Regions from separate parts of the Cobetia sp. UIB-001 genome, predicted to be linked through region 3. Evidence: predicted binding sites of a transcription regulator. Region 3 holds the regulator's gene; each other region holds the start of a gene.
The links. The regulator PhoB, encoded in region 3, activates phosphate uptake and scavenging genes when phosphate is short. The targets are predictions, from matches to a motif close to TGTCATANNNNTGTCANA.
Positions count from the first base shown of each region.

Region 1: a site for PhoB is predicted at 2,471-2,488, ahead of phbB (acetoacetyl-CoA reductase). Genes of this name have one in related genera too.
Region 2: a site for PhoB is predicted at 3,637-3,654, ahead of HA399_RS06665 (putative 2-aminoethylphosphonate ABC transporter substrate-binding protein). Genes of this name have one in related genera too.
Region 4: a site for PhoB is predicted at 4,224-4,241, ahead of HA399_RS16060 (GNAT family N-acyltransferase). Genes of this name have one in related genera too.

Region 1 is NZ_CP058244.1:3,870,174-3,876,188, reverse strand. Features, by position in the region: gene HA399_RS15995 (tetratricopeptide repeat protein) at 167-1,132, opposite strand; gene HA399_RS15990 (EVE domain-containing protein) at 1,267-1,746, opposite strand; tRNA gene HA399_RS15985 (tRNA-Met) at 1,916-1,992, opposite strand; tRNA gene HA399_RS15980 (tRNA-Met) at 2,036-2,112, opposite strand; tRNA gene HA399_RS15975 (tRNA-Met) at 2,166-2,242, opposite strand; gene phbB (acetoacetyl-CoA reductase) at 2,613-3,359, shown strand; gene HA399_RS15965 (DUF349 domain-containing protein) at 3,518-6,015, opposite strand, start outside.
Region 2 is NZ_CP058244.1:1,575,932-1,581,946, reverse strand. Features, by position in the region: gene HA399_RS06675 (putative 2-aminoethylphosphonate ABC transporter permease subunit) at 1-1,235, opposite strand, end outside; gene HA399_RS06670 (putative 2-aminoethylphosphonate ABC transporter ATP-binding protein) at 1,235-2,458, opposite strand; gene HA399_RS06665 (putative 2-aminoethylphosphonate ABC transporter substrate-binding protein) at 2,521-3,567, opposite strand; gene HA399_RS06660 (UTRA domain-containing protein) at 3,713-4,426, opposite strand; gene HA399_RS06655 (putative quinol monooxygenase) at 4,761-5,123, opposite strand; gene HA399_RS06650 (sodium:solute symporter family protein) at 5,734-6,015, shown strand, end outside.
Region 3 is NZ_CP058244.1:4,103,717-4,109,731, forward strand. Features, by position in the region: gene HA399_RS17015 (NAD(P)/FAD-dependent oxidoreductase) at 1-512, opposite strand, end outside; gene HA399_RS17020 (chorismate lyase) at 852-1,409, shown strand; gene ubiA (4-hydroxybenzoate octaprenyltransferase) at 1,477-2,367, shown strand; gene phoB (phosphate regulon transcriptional regulator PhoB) at 2,591-3,280, shown strand; gene phoR (phosphate regulon sensor histidine kinase PhoR) at 3,288-4,610, shown strand; gene cysZ (sulfate transporter CysZ) at 4,765-5,493, opposite strand; gene phoU (phosphate signaling complex protein PhoU) at 5,690-6,015, opposite strand, start outside.
Region 4 is NZ_CP058244.1:3,887,475-3,893,489, reverse strand. Features, by position in the region: gene HA399_RS16085 (DMT family transporter) at 1-281, opposite strand, end outside; gene HA399_RS16080 (NADP(H)-dependent aldo-keto reductase) at 362-1,393, opposite strand; gene HA399_RS16075 (tetratricopeptide repeat protein) at 1,710-2,195, shown strand; gene HA399_RS16070 (hypothetical protein) at 2,462-2,962, shown strand; gene HA399_RS16065 (NAD(P)H-quinone oxidoreductase) at 3,141-4,109, opposite strand; gene HA399_RS16060 (GNAT family N-acyltransferase) at 4,322-6,015, shown strand, end outside.

The sequences.
Region 1 (6,015 bases), 230 kb from region 3:
CTGGAGCCGTCGTTAGCCCTTGAATCGGCGCGACGGCTGGCCCTCAATGACAAGGCCCCGCTTCCTTTACCGGAGGCGGGGCCTTGTCGTCTGCGTGGCGTGTTCAGCTTATCAGTACGGTCAGCAGTACGATCAGCGCATCAGCACGATCAGCGCTCCAGCAAGATCAGTACATCAGAGCGAACAGTTGGCGACGGAAGCGCACCGTCAGCTCATGGGTCGCACCGAGGGCGTCGAAGACACGCAGCAGCGTCTTGCGTGCCAGATCATCGCCGTACTGGCGATCGGTCTTCACCAGGCTGATCAGGGCATCCAGCGCCAGCTCGTAATGGCCATCCGCCAGGTCACGCATGGCGCGCTGGTAGCGGGCTTCGCTGTCGTCCCGCTCGATCATCGCCTGCACCTCTTCGGGAGAGGGAGCCTCGGCGATGAAGTCGATGCGCGCACGTACGCCACGCGCCTGGGCACCATCACGGTCTTCCGGCTTGAGGGAGTCCAGCAGCTGACGGGCCTCTTCACCATTGCCTTCGGCGACCAGCACCGAGGCGAGGTGGATGCGGTATTCCGGCGTCTCGGGGGATTCCTGCGACAGCTGCTGATACAGCGCCTTGGCGGTAACGAGGTCGCCGCTTTCCAGTGCAGTGGCCGCCTGCTCCGCGAGGCTGGGACCTGCCCCTGCTGCCGGCTGGACCTTGTGCTGCTCGAGGAACTGGCGAATCTCGGCTTCCGGACGTGCGCCGGTGAAGTTGCCTGCCAGACCGCCCTGGATGACCAGCTTGACGTCCGGCACCGAGCGCACGCCCAGCTGAGCGGCGATGTCCTGCTGTTCCTCGGCGTTCAGCTTGGCCAGGATGAAGCCGCCCGCATATTCACGTGCCAGCTTCTCGAGGATCGGTGTCAGGACGAGGCAGTGCTCGCTCTGCGGCGACCAGCAATCCAGCAGTACCGGCACTTGCTGTGAGGCTTCCAGCACCTGCTGAAGATTGCTCATGTCCACATCGATGATGTAGGTGTTGGCGTCTTCTGCCTGGCGCGGTGCACTGGCGGCACCGCCGCCGACCACCCCTTGTGGCTGGGCGGCGGTGGTGTCATTGCCGGTCAGTGGCTGGCCGGTATTGGGATCGATGATCATGGTGCATGCCCCGAAATTCTGTCTGCGATTCAAGGCTCGCGCGCGAGCCGGTTGGCCTGATGATGCGGCCCGTCGCAGTGGAGTTCAAGGCGCTGCCGGACACTTCCTCGCGCGAGCGTCCCGGGCGCGTCGGTTCACGGCAGCAGGGTGTCGCCGGCCAGGCTGGCGATGCAGGCGGCTTCGCTCTCGCTGAGCGGCATCACGGACAGGCGTGCGCGGCGCACCAGGTGGCTGTCCGCCAGCTCGGGCCGGGCCTTCAGGCGCGCGATGGGCAGGGTGGTGCGCAGCGGGCGAAGGTAGCTCAGACGCGGGGCGACCCAGCGCGGAGGCTTGTCGGCATCGATGTCCGCCACCTGACGTGGGTCGAAGCCCTTGTGCTCGGGGTCACTGGCCGTCGGGTCGGGCAGGGCGAGTTCGCTGACGACGGCCAGTCCGACCACCGCAGGCACCTTGCAGCTGGAGTGCTGGATGAGCACGACATCACCGAGCTGCATCTCGCGCAGGAAGTTGCGCGCCTGATAGTTGCGCACGCCATCCCAGAGCGCCGGTGATTCGCGGCGCAGGTCATCCAGCGAGAAGGCATCGGGTTCGGTCTTGACCAGCCAGTGGCGCATGCAGGCACTCCCTTGGGACTGACGTGATGAGTGTGAAGGGCCAAGTGTGAAGAGGCCTGGTGTGGATAGGGGTAGCCAGGCCCGTGAACCGGCTTCCTCGCCATCATCGCACAGGAATTTCACGCATACGAAAAAGGCCTGATGCATGGCATCAGGCCTTTCGAATTCTTGGTAGCGGGGACCGGATTTGAACCGATGACCTTCGGGTTATGAGCCCGACGAGCTACCAGACTGCTCCACCCCGCAACACTGGGTACTGCCTTTGCTCCAACTCTGACGCATCAGAGGTTGGTAGCGGGAACCGGATTTGAACCGATGACCTTCGGGTTATGAGCCCGACGAGCTACCAGACTGCTCCATCCCGCAACATTACGTTGGTGTCTGACCGGCAATTACCTTGATAGGCAACGACTTGTCAGTGGTAGCGGGGACCGGATTTGAACCGATGACCTTCGGGTTATGAGCCCGACGAGCTACCAGACTGCTCCACCCCGCATCAACGTGGGGCGTAGTATAAGGATATACAGTGCTGCGTCAACCGTTATCCCGTAATTGACGCAAACTTCTTGTGTCCGGTGAGTCGTCACCAACCCGTCTGCGTACCTTGAGCGATTATCGGCATCTTGTGTGAGAGATCTGCTACATACATTCCCGCTGCATCCTGTCCATACTGAGGGTGACGCGCCTCGCGCAGGCGGATGGCAGGCGTCACAGAGTGCACGATTGTCATCAGGCTGTTAGAGACGCGGGTCATTGTTGTTGTTGCAGGCATTCTCGTTTTCTCAGGGCGGGGGTGTCCGCAGATTCGCCAAGCTGTGCCCAAGCCAAGGACACAGGACGTTCCAGGATTAGGGAGACACAATAAGATGACACAAACAGCACCCGTCGCATGGGTTACCGGTGGTACCGGTGGCATTGGTTCCGCTATCTGCCGCGAGCTGGCGAACCAGGGGTATCAGGTAATTGCGGGTTACAGGAACAAGGAAAAGGCAGAGGGGTGGCTGTCGGAACAGCGCGCTGCCGGGTTCGAGAACATCGCACTGTCCGGCATCGAGCTGGACAACTTCGAAGCCTGTCAGGCAGGCGTCAATGAAATCCGCGAGCGCTTCGGCCCGATCGCGGTACTGGTCAACTGCGCCGGCATCACGCGTGATACCTCCATGCGCAAGATGAGCTATGAGCAGTGGCGCGAAGTCATCAACTGCAACCTCGACAGCGTCTTCAACACCTGCCGTGCCGTCATCAATGACATGCTGGAGCACAAGTACGGCCGCATCGTGAACATCTCCTCCATCAATGGCCGCAAGGGCCAGTTCGGCCAGGTCAACTACTCGGCCGCCAAGGCGGGCATGCATGGTCTGACCATGGCGCTGGCGCAGGAAACCGCGACCAAGGGCATTACCGTCAACACCCTGTCGCCGGGCTACATCGCCACCGACATGATCATGAAGATCCCCGAAGAGATCCGTGAATCGATCCGCGAGACCATCCCGGTCAAGCGTTATGGTCAGCCGGACGAGATCGCACGTGCGGTCGCCTTCCTGGCCGACGAGAAATCCGGCTTCATCACCGGTGCCAACCTGGATATCAATGGCGGCCAGTTCATGGGCTGATGCTCTGCGCTAGCGCGAGCCAGAGCAGGGTTGGCACCCGGCCCCCTCTGGCAAGAGAATGAAAAAGCCCCCGTCTCTATCGAGACGGGGGCTTTTCGTTGCCATGATTTCAGTCTTGCGAGCGTGTCGGTGTCGTCACCAGCTCAAGAGTACTGACTTCAGTGATTGAACAGCGCATCGAAGCGCGGCAGTTCGGTCTGCCAGGCGTCCCAGTCCAGCGGACCGTTGGCGAGCAGCGCATCCAGCACCTCATCCAGCTCTTCTTCACGTTCCATGCGCTCACCCAGCTGCTGGTTGATGCGCGCGACCTGCACGGTCAGGCGGCGTGATTCATCTTCGCTGCCCAGCGGAGCCTCGAACAGAATGGCCAGGTGAACACGCAGCTCGGCCAGGCGCTCGTTGGCGGCGCTGCAGTTGCTCGGCAGGGCCTGACGCATCTGGTTGCGCGCCGCATTGGCCTGACGGCTGTTGTCGTCGAAGGCCGAGGTGTTCGGCAGCTCGACATCCTGCACGTCACCGTTGCGCGCGCTGGCATCCGCCACGGCGTGCTGTTCGAGCAGATCACGCCATTGTTGCCATTCCTCGCGCAGCTGCAGGGCGTGCAGTTCATCCAGACGCTGCTCGCGACGCTTGAGAATGCCGGTCCAGCGACGACGCATGCCGTCGCCCCGCTTGCCACGCGGCAGCGGGCCAAGGGTGTCGGCTTCCTTCAGGGCGTCATCGAGCAGGGCGGCGTCTTCCAGCGTCTCCGGCTCCCAGCTGTCGAGACGTTCGATCAGCGCCTGCCACTGATCCAGACGTGCCTGCTCGCGGCTGTCGCGGTCTTCGCGGTCCTGATCGCGCGCAGCGAAGATACGGTCGCACGCCGCGCGGAAGGCGGCCCACAGGCGTTGCTCTTCGCCCTTGGGCGCGCGGCCCATCTCGCGCCAGCGACTCTGCAGTGCCTTGGCCTGTTCGGCGCGGGCGCGTGCCGGCGAGTCCTCATTGGCCAGCGCCTCGACGGCATCGACCAATGCTTGCTTGGCGGCGGCGATCTGGCCCGCGCGGCTGTCGATCAGCCCCTGCAGTGCCGTCAGCGCCTCACCGAAGCGATGCGACAGCTGGCGACCGGGGCCTGCGGGCACCGGCGCGTGGCGACGCCATTCCTCACGGGCGCGATCACGGATCTGGCGCAGGGAGTCGGGGTCGGCATCGTCCATGGCGTGGCCGTTGAGTGATTCGAGCTGCTCGCAGAGCGCTTCGCGCATGGCCAGATTGTGTTCACGCAGCTGCTTGCGCGATTCGCGGTAATCCCGCAGGCGCAGCTTGATGGCGTCAGAGGCGGTGCGGAACGCCTGGCTGGCATCGCGGCTGGCGGCCGCATCACCCAGCTCGCGCCATTGCTGAATCAGCTGCTGGTGCTGGCGGTCGCGCTGCTCATCGCTGATGTCATCACGCTCGCTCAGGGTGGTGATGGCCTCGAGCAGTTGCTCGCGCTTGGGCGCCGCGACGAAGTTCTGCCAGTCACGGAGTTCCGCGACACGCGCGCCCAGCTGGCGCAGGCGGGTCTGGCGGGCATTGTCGAGCTGGCCTTCGGTGCGATCGCGCAGTGAGCGATGCAGACGGCTGGCCGGCTTGAGCTTGCCGGCATCGAGATCCGCTTCCAGGCGTGCCAGTTCGGCATCCAGTGCGTCCAGATCCAGGCTCGCCTTGCCGTCGGCCGCGCGGGGGGCGTCAGCTGACTCGGCGTCTTGTGCTTGGCTTCCATCGAGCGCGTCCTGCTCCTGCGCTGCCTCTGCCGGCTCTTCCGGCTGCGCCGCGCTGATCGCCTGTCGCACCGCACTCAGGCTGGCGGTCTGCGGCAGACCCGCAGGCCAGGCCACTTCGCTTTCCAGACGACGCAACTGGTCGATGTCATTGTCGACCAGCGCGGCATCCAGCTCGCCCTGGCACAGCTGATGGCGATGCCAGGCATCGAGGGCGTCCTGCAGCTGCTGTTGCAGGCGCTGCTGACGTTCGAGCAGTTCGGCCGGGGCCGAGAACTGGTCGGTCAACTCGCGCCAGCGCTCTCCCTGCAGACGGCGCTGGGCCTGCAGGCTGGCGAAGTCGTGGTCATTGACGCAGTCGCGGCTGTAGAGGTCTTCCCGCGCCTGATCCACGGCGCTGAGAATCTCTTCCAGGTGCGTGTTGAGGTTGGCGCTCAGGCGCTCATGGGCGCGAATGGCTTCTTCGCGGGCCTCATGGTCGCTGATGACCTTGTGCGCCTGCTGGCGCGCCTCTTCGAAGCGCTGTTGAATCTCGTAGTCCGCGGCCGGCAGACGCTCCCATTCGCGCAGCAGCGAGCGGTAACGCGAGGGCACGCTATCTTCCCACGCCTGACGCGGCAGCTTCTCCATCTGGCGCAGCAGATTGTCGCGGCTGGCGGCCAGCGCGTCGGCCTGCTGAGCATCGGCACGGCGCTGGGCGAGGGTGTCGCGCGCCTGACGCTGCACGTGGCGGTCACGCTTGGCATCGCGCACCAGGCGCTCGAGGCCGGCCTGGCTGGTGATGCGGGCGGCAGCGGCATGGCGCACGGCGGCGATGGTGTTGTGGCAGGCCTGATGGATCAGCGCCTCTTCATCTTCCAGTCGGCTCAGTGCGGTCAGACGCAGTTGCTGGTTGTCGCCGCGGGACGCCA
Region 2 (6,015 bases), 1.6 Mb from region 3:
TGGTTGAAGTAGAAGATGTAGGACAGACCCAGCACCATGCCCGGCACGGCCATCGGCATCATCGCCATGAAGTGCAGCCCCTGGCGCAGCGGGCGATAGCCCTGACTCTTCTCGGTCAGCCAGGCATTGAAGAAGATGACCAGCGTGCCGATCAAGGTGACCCAGAAGGCCAGCGTCAGTGAGTTGAGCCACGCGTCCCAGCCACCACCCGCCAGCGCCTTGAAGGCGTAGTGATCGAGGGTCAGGCTCAGGTTGTAGGGCCAGAACTGCACGAGCGAGGCATAGATGGCGGTGCCGATCACGGCCAGAATCGCGGCGGCCACGCCATAGCAGAGCAGCGCGAAGACCCAGTCACGCAGCGGGCTTGGCGTCGGCTGCCAGGGCACGGCGCGCGCCGAGAGCTGCGCGACCTGACGGCGCTGGATCCAGCGGTCCACCGCGAAGGACAGCAAGGCCGGCAACAGCAGGATGACGCTGACCACCGCGCCCATCTGGAAGTTCTGCTGCCCCACCACCTGACGATAGACATCGGTGGCCAGCACACTGAACTGCCCGCCGATGATCTTCGGCACGCCGAAATCGGTGATCGCCAGCGTGAAGGCCACGAAGGCACAGGAGATGATGCCGTAGCGCGCGCCCGGCAAGGTGATGGTCAGAAAGCTGCGCCATTTGGGCGTTCCCAGTGCGTCCGCGGCTTCATAGAGACGGGCATCGCTGTTGCTGAGCGCCGTCATCATGATCATCAGCGCATGCGGGAAGATCCAGAAGGTCATGCCCATCACGATGCCGATGGGGCCGTAGATGCTCTCCCCCAGCAGCACATCCTTGAACCAGCCCTGATTGCCGAACAGATACACCAGACTGATGGCTGGCAGCAGTGACGGAGCCAGTAGCGGCAGGATGGACAGCATGCGGAAGACGCGCTTGCCCGGCATGCAGGTGCGGGTGATGCCGTACGCGCACAGGAACGCCAGACTCACCACCGTCAGGGTACTGATCAGCGCGATGCTGACGGAATTGATGATCGAGCCGACCAGCGCCGGCGTCTGCACATAGCGCGCGAAGTTGGCCAGGCCGACGAAGTCACCGCTGCGGTCCTGCACGCTCTTGATCAGCATGGTGGCCAGCGGCAACAGCAGCCCGATGACCAGCAGCGCCAGGGCCAGCAGCAACATCAACAGACGCAAGCCGGACTCGCCTGACAGCCGACCCGACAAGGGCAATGCGCGCGCCATCATGCCTGCGCCTCCACCAACGGATACAGGCGGATCGCCTCGGACGGCAGACTCACACCCACCCGGGCGCCGACCCGCACTCCCAGTGACTCACTGTCCTTGAGCGCCACATCCGCCGACAGTGTCTGCCCACAGCCCTCAAGCGTCAGAGTGATACGCAGGAAGGCGCCGAGAAACTCGACGTGATCCACCTGCGCCGACAGCCCCTCACCCACTGCGCACAATGAGACGGCTTCCGGGCGAATGGCCAGACGCGCCTGATCCAGACCCTCAAGATCATGCGCCGCACATTCCAGACGCTGCTGGCCCAGACGCAGGGTATTGGCGTTCTCGGGACAGCATTGCAGGAAGTTCATGCTGCCGATGAATTCGGCCACGAAGGCGCTCGCCGGCTGACGGTAGATCTCGGCGGGGGTGCCGATCTGCTCGATCACACCATGGTTCATCACCACGATGCGGTCCGCCATGGCCAGGGCCTCTTCCTGGTCGTGGGTCACCATGATGGTGGTGACGCCCAGCCGTGCCTGCAGCGCCTTGATCTGACTGCGCAGATGCAGACGCACGCGCGCATCCAGCGCTGAAAGCGGCTCATCGAGCAACAGCAGCCCCGGCTCGGTCGCCAGCGCCCGCGCCAGTGCCACGCGTTGCTGCTGGCCCCCGGACAGGGCCGCCGGATACTTGCCTTCACTGCCGGCCAGGTCCACCAGGGTGAGCAGCTCCGTCACGCGCCGGCGCATCGCGTCACGCGCATCGCGCCGATTGCGCAACCCATAGGCCACGTTGTCGAACACGGTGAGATTGGGGAACAGCGCATAGGACTGGAAGACGATGCCGAAGTCGCGCGCCTGGGGCGGCAGACGCGAGATGTCCTGGCCGCGCTGGTGGATGGTGCCTTCGCTCTGCGGCGCAAGCCCGGCGATGGCGCGCAGCAAGGTGGTCTTGCCACAGCCGGAGGGGCCGAGGAAGCACACGAACTCGCCTTCGCGGATCGCGAGGTCGATCTCGCTCAGGGCCGTGAACTGGCCATAGCGCTTGGTGAGGCCGCTGATCTTGAGGTGAATGCTGTCTGACGACGTAGAACGCGTGGTGAGTGCCTGAGGCGCTTCGTTACGCGCAGGCGCCCGGGCTGCAGGGGCGGAGACCGCGCGAGGCGAGGCGCCGGCAGTCGCTGGCGGCGCTTGACGCGAGGCGTGATGACGCGGGGGTGCGGTCACAAGAGACATGCGAGAAACTCCCGACCCCGGCGCAAGGCGCCGGGGCAATGACGAAGGTGGCTGGGCGTGACTTACTGACTGTCGGACTTGCCGTCGTAACGGCGCTGCCATTCGGCGAGCACTGCATCCCGCTGGTTGGCCGCCTTGGCAAAGTCAGCCTCGATCATCATCTCGGTGATATCGGCCGGATAATGCTCGATCGTCTTGGCCACCCCCGGATAGGCCACGACCGCATAGCCTTCGTTGTAGAGTTCATTGGCCGGTTTGGACACTGCCCAATCCATCAGTGTCTGCGCCGCCTCACGCTTGTCGGTGCCCTTCATGATCGCCGCGGCTTCCATGTCCCAGCCCAGCCCTTCCTCGGGGAAGACCAGATCCACCGGTGCGCCCTGTGCCTTGAGGCGCGCGCCTCGGAAGGCGAAGGACACACCGACCACGGCCTCGCCGGAACCGGCCAGGTTGCAGGGCGCGGAGCCTGAGTGGGTGTAGCGGGCAATATTGTCGTGCAGGCGGTCCATGTACTCCCAGCCGCCGTCGTCACCCCACAGCTGCAACCAGCTGGCGACATCCAGATAGCCGGTACCGGAAGAACTCGGGTTGGGCATGATCACGTGGCCCTTGAACTCTGGACGCGTGAGGTCTTCCCAGGACGTCGGCTTGGGCACTCCCAGTCGCTCACCTTCGACGGTGTTGTAGCAGAGCGAGGCGACCCAGGCGTCCATCCCGACCCAGGACGGGTCCTGGCCATCACGGTAGGCGGGGTCGACGAACTTGGTATCCAGCGCCTCGACTCCCTTGGGGGCATAACGCGACAGCATGCCTTCCTTCTCGAGCACCAGCAGGCTGGTCGCGGCCAGGCCCCACACCACATCCGCCTGCGGGTTGTCCTTCTCGGCCAGCAATCGTGCGGTGATCACGCCCGTGGAGTCGCGCACCCATTTGATGTCGATATCCGGATGCGCCTGCTGGAAGCGCTCGGCATATTTCTGCAGATCATCGGACTCCACCGCGGTATAGACGGTGAGCTCGGTGGCCGCCTGGGCATTGAGGGAAACGACCAGACCAACGGCACTGGCCAGCAAGGAACGGGTGAGGAAGGAACGGGTCAAGAAGGACATCGGGACTCTCCAACGCTTGGAATGAATGGCTCTCGCCATCTGGTATATACCAAGAGTATGGGCGTGCCGAATGACACCCCCATGACAGTCAGTTGAAGGCCCAGTGAAACAGTGTTACCTCATATAGTGTCCCTGCAGCGCGGGTTCAGGGCTTGTTCTTGAGCGTGACGGTGATGCACAGCGCATTGTGCAGCCAGCGCTCTTCGTCATAGCCGATGGGACGATGCTGCTCATCGAAGGTAGCGCGACGTACGGTCAGACCGGGGCTGCCCATGGCGACCCCCAGCTCCCGGGCGGCCTGCTCCCCCAGCGACTCGGAGTAGAAGCGCAGCTCACGGTGGGCCAGCGTCAGGCCGTAGCGCCCGCGCAGCTCCGCCCACAGTGACACCCCGAACTGGCCCTCCTCGAGCAGTCCCGGCGCGCGCTCGGGCACCACCCACATCGACTCGCTGAGCACAGCGCGCTCATCCACGAAACGCCGGCGGCGAATATGATAGAGCGGTGTCTGGGCCGCCAGGCCCAGCGCTTGCGCAGCCGGTGGGTAGGCCTGAACATCGGTCAGCAGCACTTCCGTGCGTGGCCGCCGCCCCTGCGCCGTCACATAGTCATTGAAGCCGGAGTCACGCGTGGGGTCGTAATCCAGCCGCGGCGGCGACACGAACCAGCCACGCCGATTGCTGCGATGAATGCGCCCTTCTCCCTCCAGCTGCCCCAACGCCTGACGCAACGTCACGCGCGTGGTATCAAAGCGCTCGGCCAGCACGCGTTCAGAAGGCAATCGCCCCTCTTCAAAGGCATCAGGGTCCTTCAGCTGTTCGCGCAGGCGATCGGTAAGGTGGAGGTAATACGCATCACTCATGACGGGGAGTCCTGACAAAAGATGAAGAGGGTTGCCACTACCGGGTAATAGCACGGCGCCGCTTGCCCTGCCGGCGAAGAAAACGCCCGGGACTCTGCGCCGCCAAACGGCTGGGTGCTCCAGAAACTATCACATTCGCGTGACTCGCACTGGCCTGCCAGCTTATGTGCCGCTGGCGCTGCAGGATTTGATGACAGCTGCCTGGTTGAGCTCACAGGCGTGGATGGCGGTGGGATGGCACGCGGATGTTCAAGGGGGGTGAACGCACAATGCGCAGCCTCTAAGGGCTGCGCATCGCATGGGCAAACAGGAAACGAATGACCGGCGGGAGAACTCAGAACTCGCTGACGATATTCAGGTACTGCTTCATATCCCCGACCATGGCCTGCTCCAACAGCTTGCCTGTCTCGATGGCATAGGGCTGCTGGAAGTGAATGTCCCACAGGTCTGATTCCGTGCGCCAGTGCTCGTATATCACCAGCGTGTCGTCCTGCCCGTCGATGGTATACAGATCAAACACGAGATTGCCCGGCTCCTCACTGCGCGTCTTCGTCACATGCGTGGTGAATTGTTGCAGCAACCGAGCGCGATATTCTTCCTTGATCTTGAAGATGAAGAAGATACTGAATACCTCATCTTCCGGCTGCACGTGCCTGGGGTTCGCCTCATGCAATGGCGCCGGGTCAGTATCGTTCAAGGGCATCACCTCGAATGGCGATGCCAACGCCGTTAAATACAAGTCATGCCGAGTAATATTATTTATATAACAAGTCATGTTTTCCATTCTGCTCTGACACGTGTCACGCAACTGAACATCGTCGCCCCCGCTCGTTCAACCATCGTTGACGTGAATGAGAGGCAAGCTTCCCCCGCCAGTGTATGGACATTGACATGCGAATAATTTATCGTTGCCAGCGAATTTGATAATGAGAGAAAATAAAAAACACCGTTTCGCCAAGCTTGGGGCTGACCAACAACTCGCATCAGCGCTCTTGCAAGGCTTAACCGATCACAAGGACGCGTATGCGATATCATTATTCCGATGAAGGCAGATGCATGCCACGCCGCCCTCCCCCAAGTTCCCGACTGACCGGGAAGTGCCACCAACTCCGTCTTCATTGACCGAGATTGCCGATTATTGATGACGCGGCTCATGTGCTGCGCTGGATGCCATTTGCTTGAGCAAATGACGCAGAACTACGTCCACGGCTAAGAACCTTCCCCTCCTTACTCGTCGCTATCGACAACCGTTTGCCCTCGGGCGACTGCGTTGCGTAGCGCCCTGTTTCCCTACCGAGGGCCAGTTCTTGAACAACGAATCGCTATATCAATTCTCTACCCTGACTGTCGTACTGCTGCTGCTTGCCTTCTATGGCGGCACCTATCTGATGACGCTGGGGATCCGCAAGAAAAATGAAGATGCCGATGCCTTCATGGTCTCCAACCATCGCGTTGGCTTCGGCATGGGCGCGGCGAGCATGACGGCTACCTGGATCTGGGCGGCCTCCTTCTATGCTGCCGCCACCTCCGGCTATACCTATGGTGTCTCAGGGCCGATCCACTATGGCCTGTGGGGCGCACTGATGATT
Region 3 (6,015 bases):
AGATCATTGGCGTATTCACAGCCGACCAGTCCGGCACCGACAATCACCACGTGCCCGTCTTCCCCGCGCTCGCGGGCCTTCGCCAGCGTCGCGCAGAAGGCCGCATAGTCGTCGAGGTCATTGATGCTCTGCACGCGTGAGGCCACTTCCGCGGCGACGGGGAAGGGACGACGCGGCGCGGCGCCGAGTGCCAGCACCAGCTCGTCATAGGCCAGACACTCCTCGCCCAGCCATAGCTGGCGGGCATCACCGTCGATGGCGGTGACGCGTTGACGGGTACGCAGCTCGGCATTCAGCTCGTCCACCAGCGCCACCGGCGCCTGACGCGACAGGTCGGTGGCCGACATCTTCTTGGCGAAGGCGGTGGACAACATCGGCTTGGCGTAATCGTGGCCGCTATCCTGGCTGATGAGGATCAGCCGGCTGTCCTTGTCACGCGCACGCAGCGCGCGCGCCAGACCAATGCCCGCCATGCCGGTACCAATGATGACAAGGGTGCGAGGGTCGCGCATGGCACCATCTCCTGAGATCGATCCGAGGGAAGCGCTGATGAAAGAGCGCCAGCAGCGTCCGTCATGAACGCCGATGAATGCGCCCAGCATACCAGCCCGCCAGCAGTGCAGGCATGCCTGAGCGGGAGGCCTTGCCGCCCGGCCATGCTAGACTCGCCATTTCGTCATCCTGACAGGGAATTCACCGTGGTCCGATGCCCAGCAGGCGAGCCTCATCGCGCAGCGCTCACGCCACAGACCTCCACCTGTGAGGCGCCTCATCCGTCAGCCGAGACCCTATGCAAGCCTGCGCCTCGCTGGCCTTCGCCCTCGCGCACCGCACCCGTTGCTTCGGCGGCGGTGCGCCGTCATTGGCAGCCGGCTGCCGCGCTGCAAGGTGTCATGCCGGCCGGCTGGTGGGCGTGGCTCTCCTCGACGGACTCGCTGACCCAGCGTCTTGCCAGCGCCATGCAGCAGCAGGATGAACGCGATGGCCAGTCCATCCAGGGCCTGCGCGTGCGCCTGCTGCTGCAGGACACCGGCCCCGCGCGGCTGGATGAGGCACGCCTGCTGGGCATCGGCCCACGCCGGCATGTCTGGCGGCGCGAAGTGGCACTCTGTCATGGCGATACGCCATGGGTGATCGCACGCTCGCTGGCGGCGCTGGACCTGGCCCACGGTCATCGCCTCTCGACGCTGGGCGAGCGCTCGCTGGGCCATTGGCTGTTTCGCCAGCCCGACCTGACCCGCAGCGCCATCGATGTCAGCCGCGCCCCGCTGGTGCTTTCGAGCCCCAGGCCGCTGGCCCGCACCACCAGCCTGTGGATGCGCCGCTCGATGTTCTCGCATGGTCGCTTCAAGGTACTGGTGCAGGAGGGCTTCACACCGGCCTTCCAGCACGCGCTGCAGCTGGCCTGAGCCTTGTGGCCGACTGGCCTCGTTTCTCTCTCTTCCCTTGCCCACTACCACTCGCCCAGGAGCCCCGATGACCGCGTCATCCACTTCCGCCGCTTCGCGTCCTTCCAGACTGGCCGACTACCTCGCCCTGACACGGCTGGACCGCCCCATCGGCACCTGGCTGCTGATGTGGCCGACCCTGTGGGCACTGTGGCTGGCGGCAGATGGCATTCCCGAGCGCACGACCCTGCTGATCTTCATCGCCGGGGTCTATCTGATGCGCGCCGCCGGCTGCGTCATCAACGACTACGCCGACCGCCATTGGGACAAGCATGTCGAGCGCACGCGAGACCGGCCGCTGACCTCGGGTCGCATTTCGGAGCGCGAGGCGCTGACGCTGTTCGGGGGGCTGGTCGCGGCCGCCTTCGTGCTGGTGTGCTTCACCAACCTGACCACGGTGCTGCTGTCGATCGTCGCCGTGCTGCTGGCGGCCAGCTATCCGTTCATGAAGCGCTTCCATCATCTGCCCCAGGTGGTGCTGGGCGCCGCCTTCGGCTGGGCGATTCCGATGGCCTTCGCCGCGACGCTGGAGGAGGTACCGACCTACGGCTGGTGGCTGTTCGCGGCCAATCTGATGTGGACGGTGGCCTACGATACCGCCTACGCGATGGTCGATCGCAACGACGACCTCAAGGTGGGCATCAAGTCCACCGCCGTGCTGTTCGGGCGTGCCGACAAGCTGATGATCGGCCTGTTGCAGCTGGGCATGCTGGCGGTGTTGATCGGCATCGGCCTGCACCTGACGCTGGGCATCTTCTACTGGCTGGGGCTGGCCGCCGCCGCCGTCACCTTCGTCTGGCAGCAACGTCTGATCCGTGAGCGTGAGCGTGCGCCCTGCTTCCAGGCGTTCCTCAACAATCATTGGACGGGTCTGCTGATCTTCGCCGGTATCGCCCTGGCGACCTGGCCGATGAGCTGACTCCCGCATAAACATTAGTATTATTTAATTTAAAGCGACCCCTGCCCTCTGTTGCTCCCCAGCCCACGGTTCATGCCTGCCTGCCGCGCCTCCAAGGCGGCTGGCAGGCTTGCGTGCAAGCTGCCATGCTGGCAGTTGTCATCTCGTTGTCATATAAGCGGGTTGTAATCGTCATCGACTTGTCATTCTGGCGCGTGCGCCGACTGCTGCATGGGATCTAGCGATGAGCTCCAAGACCGTACTGATTGTCGACGATGAATCCTCGATTCGCGAGATGATCGCCGTTGCCCTCGAAATGGCGGATTACCGCGTGCTGGAGGCAGACAATGCCCAGGACGCCCACGCCATCGTCGTCGATGAAAAGCCCGATCTGCTGTTGCTGGACTGGATGATGCCGGGCACCAGTGGCCTGGAGCTCGCGCGGCGTCTCAAGCGTGACGAGACCACCTCGGAGCTGCCGATCATCCTGCTGACCGCCAAGGGCGAGGAAGACAACAAGATTCAAGGCCTGGAAGCCGGTGCCGACGACTACATCACCAAGCCCTTCTCGCCGCGCGAGCTGGTCGCCCGTCTCAAGGCCGTGCTGCGTCGCACCACTCCCAAGGGGGTCGAGGAGGCGGTGGAAGTCGAAGGCCTGATGCTCGACCCGGCCAGCCACCGCGTCACCGCCCACGGCAACTCGCTGGATGTCGGCCCGACCGAATATCGCCTGCTGCAGTTCTTCATGACGCATCAGGAACGTGCCTACACGCGCAGTCAGCTGCTCGATCAGGTATGGGGCGGCAACGTCTATGTCGAGGAGCGCACCGTGGACGTGCACATCCGTCGCCTGCGCAAGGCGCTGGGCACAGGCCATCAGCATCTGATCCAGACCGTCCGCGGCACCGGTTACCGCTTCAGCGCTCAGGCCTGAGGGATTCATGCGCTATTGGACCAACGAGCTATGGCGCCTCGGCTACCTTGCCGGTGGCTTCGGCCTGATCGGTGGCCTGCTGGGCCATCTGGGCTGGGGCCTGGCGCTGGGCCTTTCGCTGTATCTGTTCGTCCATCTCAAGCACTTGAAGAGCCTCTACACCTGGCTGATCACCAATCCCCATGAAGAGCCGCCGCCCGGCGATGGCGTCTGGGGAGACCTGCTCGATCGTCTCTACCGCTACCAGAAGGGCCAGCGTCAGGCTCAGGAGCGACTGCGCAGCATCCTCAACCGTATCCAGGAATCCTCCGAGGCCATGCGCGACGGCCTGGTGATGCTGGACAACCACGGTGACATGGAATGGTGGAACAGCGCTGCCGAGCAGCTGGTCGGTCTCAAGGCCAGCCACGACCGCGGTCAGCACATCACCAACTATCTGCGTGACCCCGTCTTCATCGACTACTTCAATCGGCTGGCCTACCGCGAGCCGCTGACGCTCCAGTCGCCGCTGTCTGACAACCTGACGCTGCAGATCTCCATCACCCTGTTCGGTGACAACGAGCGTCTGGTCATGCTGCGTGACGTCACCCGCCTCTATCGTCTTGAAGAGATGCGCCGCGACTTCGTGGCCAATGTCTCCCATGAACTGCGCACGCCGCTGACGGTGCTGGCCGGCTATCTCGAGACCTACTCCGATTACGCCGATGACCTGCCACCGCGCTGGCAGCGTGGACTGGGCCAGATGCGGAGCCAGACCGACCGCATGCAGCACCTGGTCGAGGACCTGCTGACCCTGTCACGCCTGGAAAACGACGAACTGTCCGATAATGGTCGCTGCATCGACATGTGTGCCCTGCTCGGCCATATCCGCGACGACGCCGAAGGCCTGTCCCAGGGGCGCCACACCTTCTCCATCGAGGCCGATGCCAGCCTGTCTCTGCGCGGCGAGGAGCAGGAGCTGCGCAGCGCGATCTCGAATCTGGTCTTCAATGCGGTACGCTACACCCCCGAAGACTGTCATATCACCCTGCGCTGGAAGGCGGATGACCAGGGCCTGCTGGTCGAGGTGGAAGATGATGGGGACGGCATCGACCCGGTCCACCTGCCGCGCCTGACCGAACGCTTCTACCGCATCGACAAGGGCCGCAGCACCGCCACGGGAGGCACCGGCCTCGGGCTTGCCATCGTCAAGCATGTGCTGATTCGCCATCAGGGCCATCTGGAGATCGACAGCCACCCCGGCGAGGGTGCGCGCTTCCGCTGTCACTTCCCCGATGAGCGCGCCTGTCAGGCGAGCGCTCCCCAGGCCAGCAGTGCGCTAGCCCAGTGATGGGCTGATTCCGTGATGATCTGACCCGGACGTCAGCCCAACGCAGAACGCCCCGCAGCCACCTCGAAAGGAGGCGACTGCGGGGCGTTTCGTTTGGTCAATCAGACGACGCTGCGGCTATTTCAGCGACAAGCCAGCTCTGCGACGGGCTGTCTCAACGACGCGGCGCCGGCAACTGACGGTAGTGGCTCTGCCACATCAGTACCGCCCCGGCGACGGCGCCCGGGATGAACAGCAGATTGGCCAGCGGCACCAGCGTCATGACGAACACCGCGGCGCCGAAGGTCAGTGAGGGCCACCAGCGCGCCTTGAGGCGCTGCTTCATGTCACCGAAGCTGACCTGATGATTGTCCATCGGGTAGTCGAGGTACTGGATCGACATGCTCCAGGCCGAGAACAGTCCCCACAACAGCGGCGAGAGCAGGTTCAGGCCCGGGATGAAGCCGATGATGAACAGCGCGATCATGCGCGGGATGAAATAGCCCAGCTTGGCCATTTCACGCCCCAGCGAGTCGACGCCGATCTTCATCAGGCCGCGGTCATCATCGATCAGGGTGCCATCCAGACGATGCTCGACCTTCTCGGCCAGAATGCCGTAGAAGGGCGCGGCGATCAGGTTGGTCACCAGGCTGAAGGTGAAGAACACCACCAGCAACAGACTCACCACCAGCACCGGCCAGATCAACCAGCTGAGCCAGTCCAGCCACGCCGGTACCTTGAGCATCCAGTAATCGATCCAGCCACCGAACTGGTTGAACAACACCCATAGCGTGATGCTGTAGAGCACCAGGTTGATCGCCAGCGGTACGAATACGAAGCGGCGCAGCCCGGGGGTATAGACCATGCGGGTCCCGCGGACCAGCGCCGATACGGCATCAATCATGCGACGTCCTCGTCATCTCAAAAGAACCGGCCAGCCAGCGGGCTGGCCGGAGCCACACCCTAGCACTCCCGCCTGCGCGGCGCAGCTGTCGGCCGCCTGACATCGCTCGCGCTCCCACGACGCAATCGCCCCGCGACCTGCCGGTGGGCAGGAGCGGGGCGAAAGACGCTACACAGGGGCAGGGAAGCGCGTCAGCTCACTTCTTGTCCAGGTCCTGCGGCTTCAGGTCATTGGTATCGGTGTGACGCACGTCCACGCCCTTGACCAGGAAGATGACGTACTCGGCCAGGTTGTCGGCGTGGTCACCGATACGCTCCAGCGCACGCAGAATCCACATCACATTGAGCACCGGCGTGATCTGGCGCGCGTCTTCCATCATGAAGGTCATCAGCGAGCGCATCGCGCTCTGATATTCCAGATCCACCGAGGCGTCTTCACGCAGTACCTTGAGGGCAAGGTCGGTATCGAAGCGCGCGAAGGCCGTCAGGGAGTCACGCACCATGCTGCGCACGTGCTGGCTGA
Region 4 (6,015 bases), 220 kb from region 3:
GGCACCAGTATCACGCTGGCCGCGACGAAGAAGGCGCCCAGCAGGCCGCCGGTCCAGCTCCACCAGGGGGCCGCTTTCAGGGCGCCGACGCCCGGCATGGGCAGGCGCATGGCCAGCACGATGACGACCAGCGCGATCGAGCCGACCACGAAGCTGACCATGGCAGCCATGAGCGAGCTGTGGGTCTGCAGGGCCAGCGTGGAATTGACGCCAGCTTGAATCGGCATCATGGCACCGGCGGCGACAGCCATGAGGATCATGCTCAATTCAGCGGGATTCATGAGGGGTCCTTGGTCACGAGCAGGCCGGTCATGATGACCGGCCTGTCGGGGTTGTGTATCCGTTACGGGTCAGAGGCGATTCAGGGGCACGGGTTGGGCGCGGTGTTGTGGATCATCTCGATCTCGGCCAGCACTTCCTCGCTCAGCTCCACCTCGAGGCTTTTGATGTTGCTTTCCAGCTGGGTCATCGTCGTGGCACCGATGATGTTGCTGGTCAGGAACGGGCGAGTGTTGACGAAGGCGAGAGCCATCTGGGCCGGGTTCAGGCCGTGACGACGCGCGATGTCCACGTAGCAGGCGATGACGTGCTGAGCCGGCTCGGCGTTGTAACGCTGGAAACGCTCGAACAGCGTCAGGCGAGCGCCTTCCGGACGGGCGCCGTCCAGATACTTGCCGGACAGGGTGCCGAAGGCCAGCGGCGAGTAAGCCAGCAGGCCGACATCTTCGCGGTGCGCGAACTCGGCCAGGCCCACTTCGAAGCTGCGGTTGACCAGGTTGTACGGGTTCTGGACGCTGGCCACGCGCGGCAGATTCAGGCGCTCGGCCAGGTTCAGGCACTGCATCACGCCCCACGGCGTCTCGTTGGACAGGCCCACGGCGCGGATCTTGCCGGCGGTGACCAGCTCGCCGAGTGCCGACAGGCTTTCTTCCAGCGGCGTCATGTCTTCGTCTTCGGTCGGCTGGTAGCCCAGCTTGCCGAAGAAGTTGGTCTTGCGGTCCGGCCAATGCAGCTGATAGAGGTCGATGTAATCGGTGCCCAGGCGACGCAGGTTGTCGTCACAGGCGGCGATGATCTGCTCGCGCGTCAGGCGTGAGCCACCGCGCAGGTAATCCATGCCCGGGCCAGTGACCTTGGTGGCGATCTTGACTTGATCACGATTGCCGCGTGCCGCCAGCCAGCTGCCGATGTACTGCTCGGTACGGCCCTGGGTCTCGCCATTCGGGGGCACCGGGTACATCTCGGCGGTATCGATGAAGTCGATGCCAGCGTCGAGCGCGCGGTCCAGCTGCTGGTGGGCATCGGCTTCGCTGTTCTGCTCGCCGAAGGTCATGGTGCCAAGGCATAGCAGACTGACGTCGATGCCAGTACGGCCAAGAGCTCTACGTTGCATGCAGGATTCCCCTATGGGTAGGTGTCAATGTAGCGGGCAGGACGAGTGCTTCCAGCACGCGCGTGGCGCGCGGTTCGCGCGCGTACTTTACCCCAAGGATGGCGCACATATTAGCAGCGTAACAAAAACCCACAAGGCGGGCTTGAGTCCCCCCGATTGCGCGAGTATGCTTGGCGCCCCGCTGTCAGGGGAGCAGTCTTTCTAGGCCGCCCGCAAGGGCAAACTGACAGTGTTGGCAAGGAGAATAGCGTCGCGGGCTCAGGATCGGGCCAGGACACGGCGTCACCCCTCTTATTCTGTATCAAGGTTACTCGTCATGCCGCAGGCCCCAACCCTGATGACTGGACTGAAATACCGCCTGGCGGAGCGTCTGTTCCACGCCTCCTGGCTGTCCGGCTCTCAGCAGAAGCATCGTCTGACCATGCGTCTGTTCAATCACTGCGCCAATGCCGGTCACACCGGTGCGTTGTCATTGTACGGGCACATGCTGTTCCAGCGCGGCAACTCCGCTCAGGAAAAGGCCAAGGGCGCGCGTTTCGTCATCAAGGCCGCGCAGGCCGGCGACGTGCATGCCCAGTATCAGGCGGCGCGTATCTATGAGTATGGCTGTGCCCAGTATCAGAGCGATCCGGCCAAGGCCGTGACCTGGTACGCGCGTGCCGCCGAGTGCCGCCATGCTCTCGCGGCCCAGCGCCTGGCGCGTGCCTATCGTGAAGGCTCCCTCGGTCTGGCGGTCTGCCCGCACAAGGCCGAGCAGTGGGAAGCCCACGCCCGCACGGGTGGTGAGGCAGACCTGCACTGAGCTGATGTACTGATCGGATGTACCAGCTGATGTGCTGCCCTCGCTGCCACTGACAACGCCCTCTTCGTGAGGGCGTTGTCGTCTCTGGCCCTCCCGCGCGCGTCTCTTGAACGTGATGCCAGCGTGATGGAGCAGATCGACCTGATGCCTGCGTTGACAGCGTCGCGCTCAGGACTCGCCAAGCAGGGGGCAATTCCCGTAACCTGAGGACATTCAACCTCTTCTCGCCCGGGCCCTGTCTGCCTGAGATACCTTGGGAGATTCGTGTGACGCTGCCTATTCTGCTCGATATTGAAGCCTCCGGCTTTGGCCGTGGTAGCTATCCGATCGAGATCGGGCTGGCGCGTGCCGACGGCAGCAGTTGCGCCTTCCTGATACAGCCTCTTGATGAGTGGGTGCATTGGGACCCGAAGGCGGAGCTGTTGCACGGCATCTCACGGGCGCGGCTGGCACGCGAAGGGCGGCCAGTGCGTGAGGTGGCGCAGTGGGTCAATGATGAGCTGGGTGAGGCGGGAATCGCCTATAGCGACAGCTGGGGCTACGACAATACCTGGCTCTCGCTGCTGTTCTATCATGCCGGCATGCTGCCGCGCTTTCGTCTCGAGGCGCTCAGACGGCTGCTCGATGAGGAGCAGCTGAATTGCTGGGCAGAGCTCAAGGAAGCGGTGATCGCCGAGGGTGGCATCCAGCGCCATCGCGCCGGAGACGACGCCCGTCTGCTGCAACTCACTTGGCAGAAAGCCCAGTCGATCGGGCGCAGCGAGTAAGCCTCTGCCAGGTGTCTCGGGGTCTACGGCGGGCGGAGCGACACTGCTGTCAGGCCGGGTGTTATGTTGTCAGGCGGAGCAGCGAGCACGAGATAGCGCCAATAAAGCCAAAAAAGCGGCAGCCCAGTGGGCTGCCGCTTTTTTCATGCTGCTGATGTCATCAGCGCCATGACGAGGCTCAGGCGCCCGTCACCGCCAGCAACACCTTGCCGGTGCTGGCGTTGTCCTGCACATAGGCATGCGCGGCATCGGCTTCCTGGATCGGCCAGCTCTTGTCGATATGCGGGCGCAGCTCACCCCGTGCCAGGCGTGGCCACACATGCACGTAGAGCGCATCCAGCACCATGCCCTTGCCATCGGGGGAGCGCGAACGCAGGGTCGAACCGATCAGGCGCTGACGCTTCATCAGCATGCGACCCAGATCCAGCTCATCCATGCGCCCGCCCATCAGGCCGATCAATACCATGCGGCCATCCTGTTTCAGCACCTGCTGATTGTCGGCCAGATAGCCGCCGCCCACCGGGTCGAGAATCATGTCGGCGCCGCCCCAGTCGTTCACGGCCTCGACGAAGCTGCCATCGTGGCGATTCCAGCCGGCATCCGCACCGAGGCGCAGGCAGGTCTCCAGCTTCTCCTGGCTGCCGACGGTCACGAAGCACGGATGCCCGAACAGCCCGCACAGCTGGATGGCGGTGGTACCGATGCCGCTGGCACCGGCGTGCAGCAGCACGCGCTCCTTGTGCTTGAGGTTGCCCTCGATGAACAGGTTCAGCCAGGTAGTGGCGAACATCTCCGGCAGGGCGGCGGCGTCTCGCAGGCTATAGCCCTCCGGCACCGGCAACACCTGCAGGGCGTTGACGACCACCTCCTCGGCATAGCCGCCACCGGACAGCAGCGCACAGACCGGATCACCGACCTTGAAGCGCTCGACGTGGCGGCCGACCTCGCGAATGGTGCCACTGACCTCCAGTCCCAGGATCTGACTGGCACCTTCGGGTGGCGGATATTGGCCGGCACGCTGCATCAGGTCGGCGCGGTTGACGCCGGCCCAGGCCACCTCGATACGCACCTCGTCCGAGGCGATCCCGTGCGGGGCCTCGGTTTCCTGCCAGACCAGTGATTCATTCTCGACGGCTATCGCAAACATTCGCTCTCTCCTTGGCGTGGCAGTCGCGCTGCCTGTTCGTACGCGGATGATCTCCGTGCCGGGGCGCATCGGCCGCGGATCACGTGGGCGACTGTCATCTCACTGTACGGGGACTGTGACGCATCTGTCATGAAGTGGCGCGAACCTGACGTGATATCAAGCCCCATGATCCAGACATCGCGTTCCGCACTCCGTGCGGCCAAGGAGAGAGCATGATCGATACTGCCCGCGTCATCGCTGCCAAGTATCCTGCCTTTGCCAAACGTCACCCGCTGATCCGGCGGCCAGCTCTGGCCATGCTGCGGCGCCTGGTGCACGAGGGCGAGATCAATGCCTTCCTCGGCGAGAACTCGGACCAGCGCGGCTTCGACTTCATTGACCGCGTGCTCGATCACTTCTCCTTCGGCTACTCGGTGTCCTCGCGGGAGCGCGAGAACATTCCGGCCTACGGGCGTGTCGTCATCGTCGCCAACCATCCACTGGGGTCACTGGATGGCCTCGCACTGCTCAAGCTGGTCGGCGAAGTGCGCCGCGACGTCAAGATCGTCGCCAATGACATCTTGATGAAGGTCGAGCCGCTGGCCCCCTTGCTGCTGCCGCTGGACAACCTCAGTCGCCGTGGCTATCGCAAGAGCAGTGGTCAGATCTGCGATGCGCTGATGAATGAAGAGGCCGTGATCATCTTCCCGGCCGGCGAGGTCTCGCGTGCAGGCCCGACCGGGCCACGCGATGGCAAGTGGCTGTCGGGCTTCCTGCATTTCGCGCGCAAGACCAATGCGCCGGTGCTGCCTATCCATGTCAGCGGGCGCAACTCGACGCTCTTCTATGCGCTGTCATCGATCAACCGCAGCTTCGGCACGCCCCTGCTGGCCCATGAGATGTTTCGCCAGCGCGAACGGCAGCTCAAGCTGCGCATCGGCGAGCTGATCCCGCTGGAGCGCCTCGACAGTGATGCCCTCAATACCAACGCCAAGACGCGCCTGCTGCGCAAGCACCTGTATCGCATCGGGCGCGGCAAGCGTGGCCTGTTCGTGACCGAGAAGGCCATCGGCCATCCCGAGGAGCGCCAGGCGCTGCGTGAGGAACTGACGCCCTGTGAACTGCTGGGCGAGACCCGCGACGGCAAGAAGATCTATCTGTTCGATGCCTTCCCCGGTTCCAGCGTGATGCGCGAGATCGGGCGACTGCGCGAGATCAGTTTCCGGCGGGTCGGCGAGGGCACCGGTGAGCGGCGCGATATCGATCGCTATGACGCCCACTACCGGCATCTGGTGCTGTGGGATGACGCCGATCTCGAGATCGCCGGTGCCTATCGCATCGGTGAGGTACGCAAGATCATGGCGGCACATGGCGAGAAGGGGCTCTACAGCCCGACCCTGTTCCGCTTCACGCCGGAGATGTTCGAGCGCATGCAGGACGGTCTGGAGCTGGGGCGCAGCTTCGTGCAGCCGCGTTACTGGGGGCGGCGCAGCCTCGATTACCTGTGGCAGGGGCTGGGCGCCTATCTGCGCTGTCATCCCGAGATTCGCTGGCTGTTCGGCCCGGTCACGCTCTCCAACAGCTATCCGGAGGCCGCCAGGGCACTGATCGTCAGCTACTACCGTCACTATTACGGGGATGATGAGGGGCTGGCGCGCGCACGGGCGCCGGTCGCCCAGAGCGTGCCGGGCAGCGCCGCCCATGAAGCGGAGCGGCTGTTCGATGGTCAGGACGCCGATGGCGATTTCCGCCGCCTGCGTGCCCAGCTGGATGCGATGGGCGTGACGGTGCCGACGCTCTACAAGCAGTACGCCGAGGTCACCGAGCCCGGTGGCACCCGCTTCCTCGATTTCAGTGTCGACGCCGATTTCGGTTACTGCATCGACGGCCTGGTGATGGTCGATGTCGAGCAGGTCACCGCCAGCAA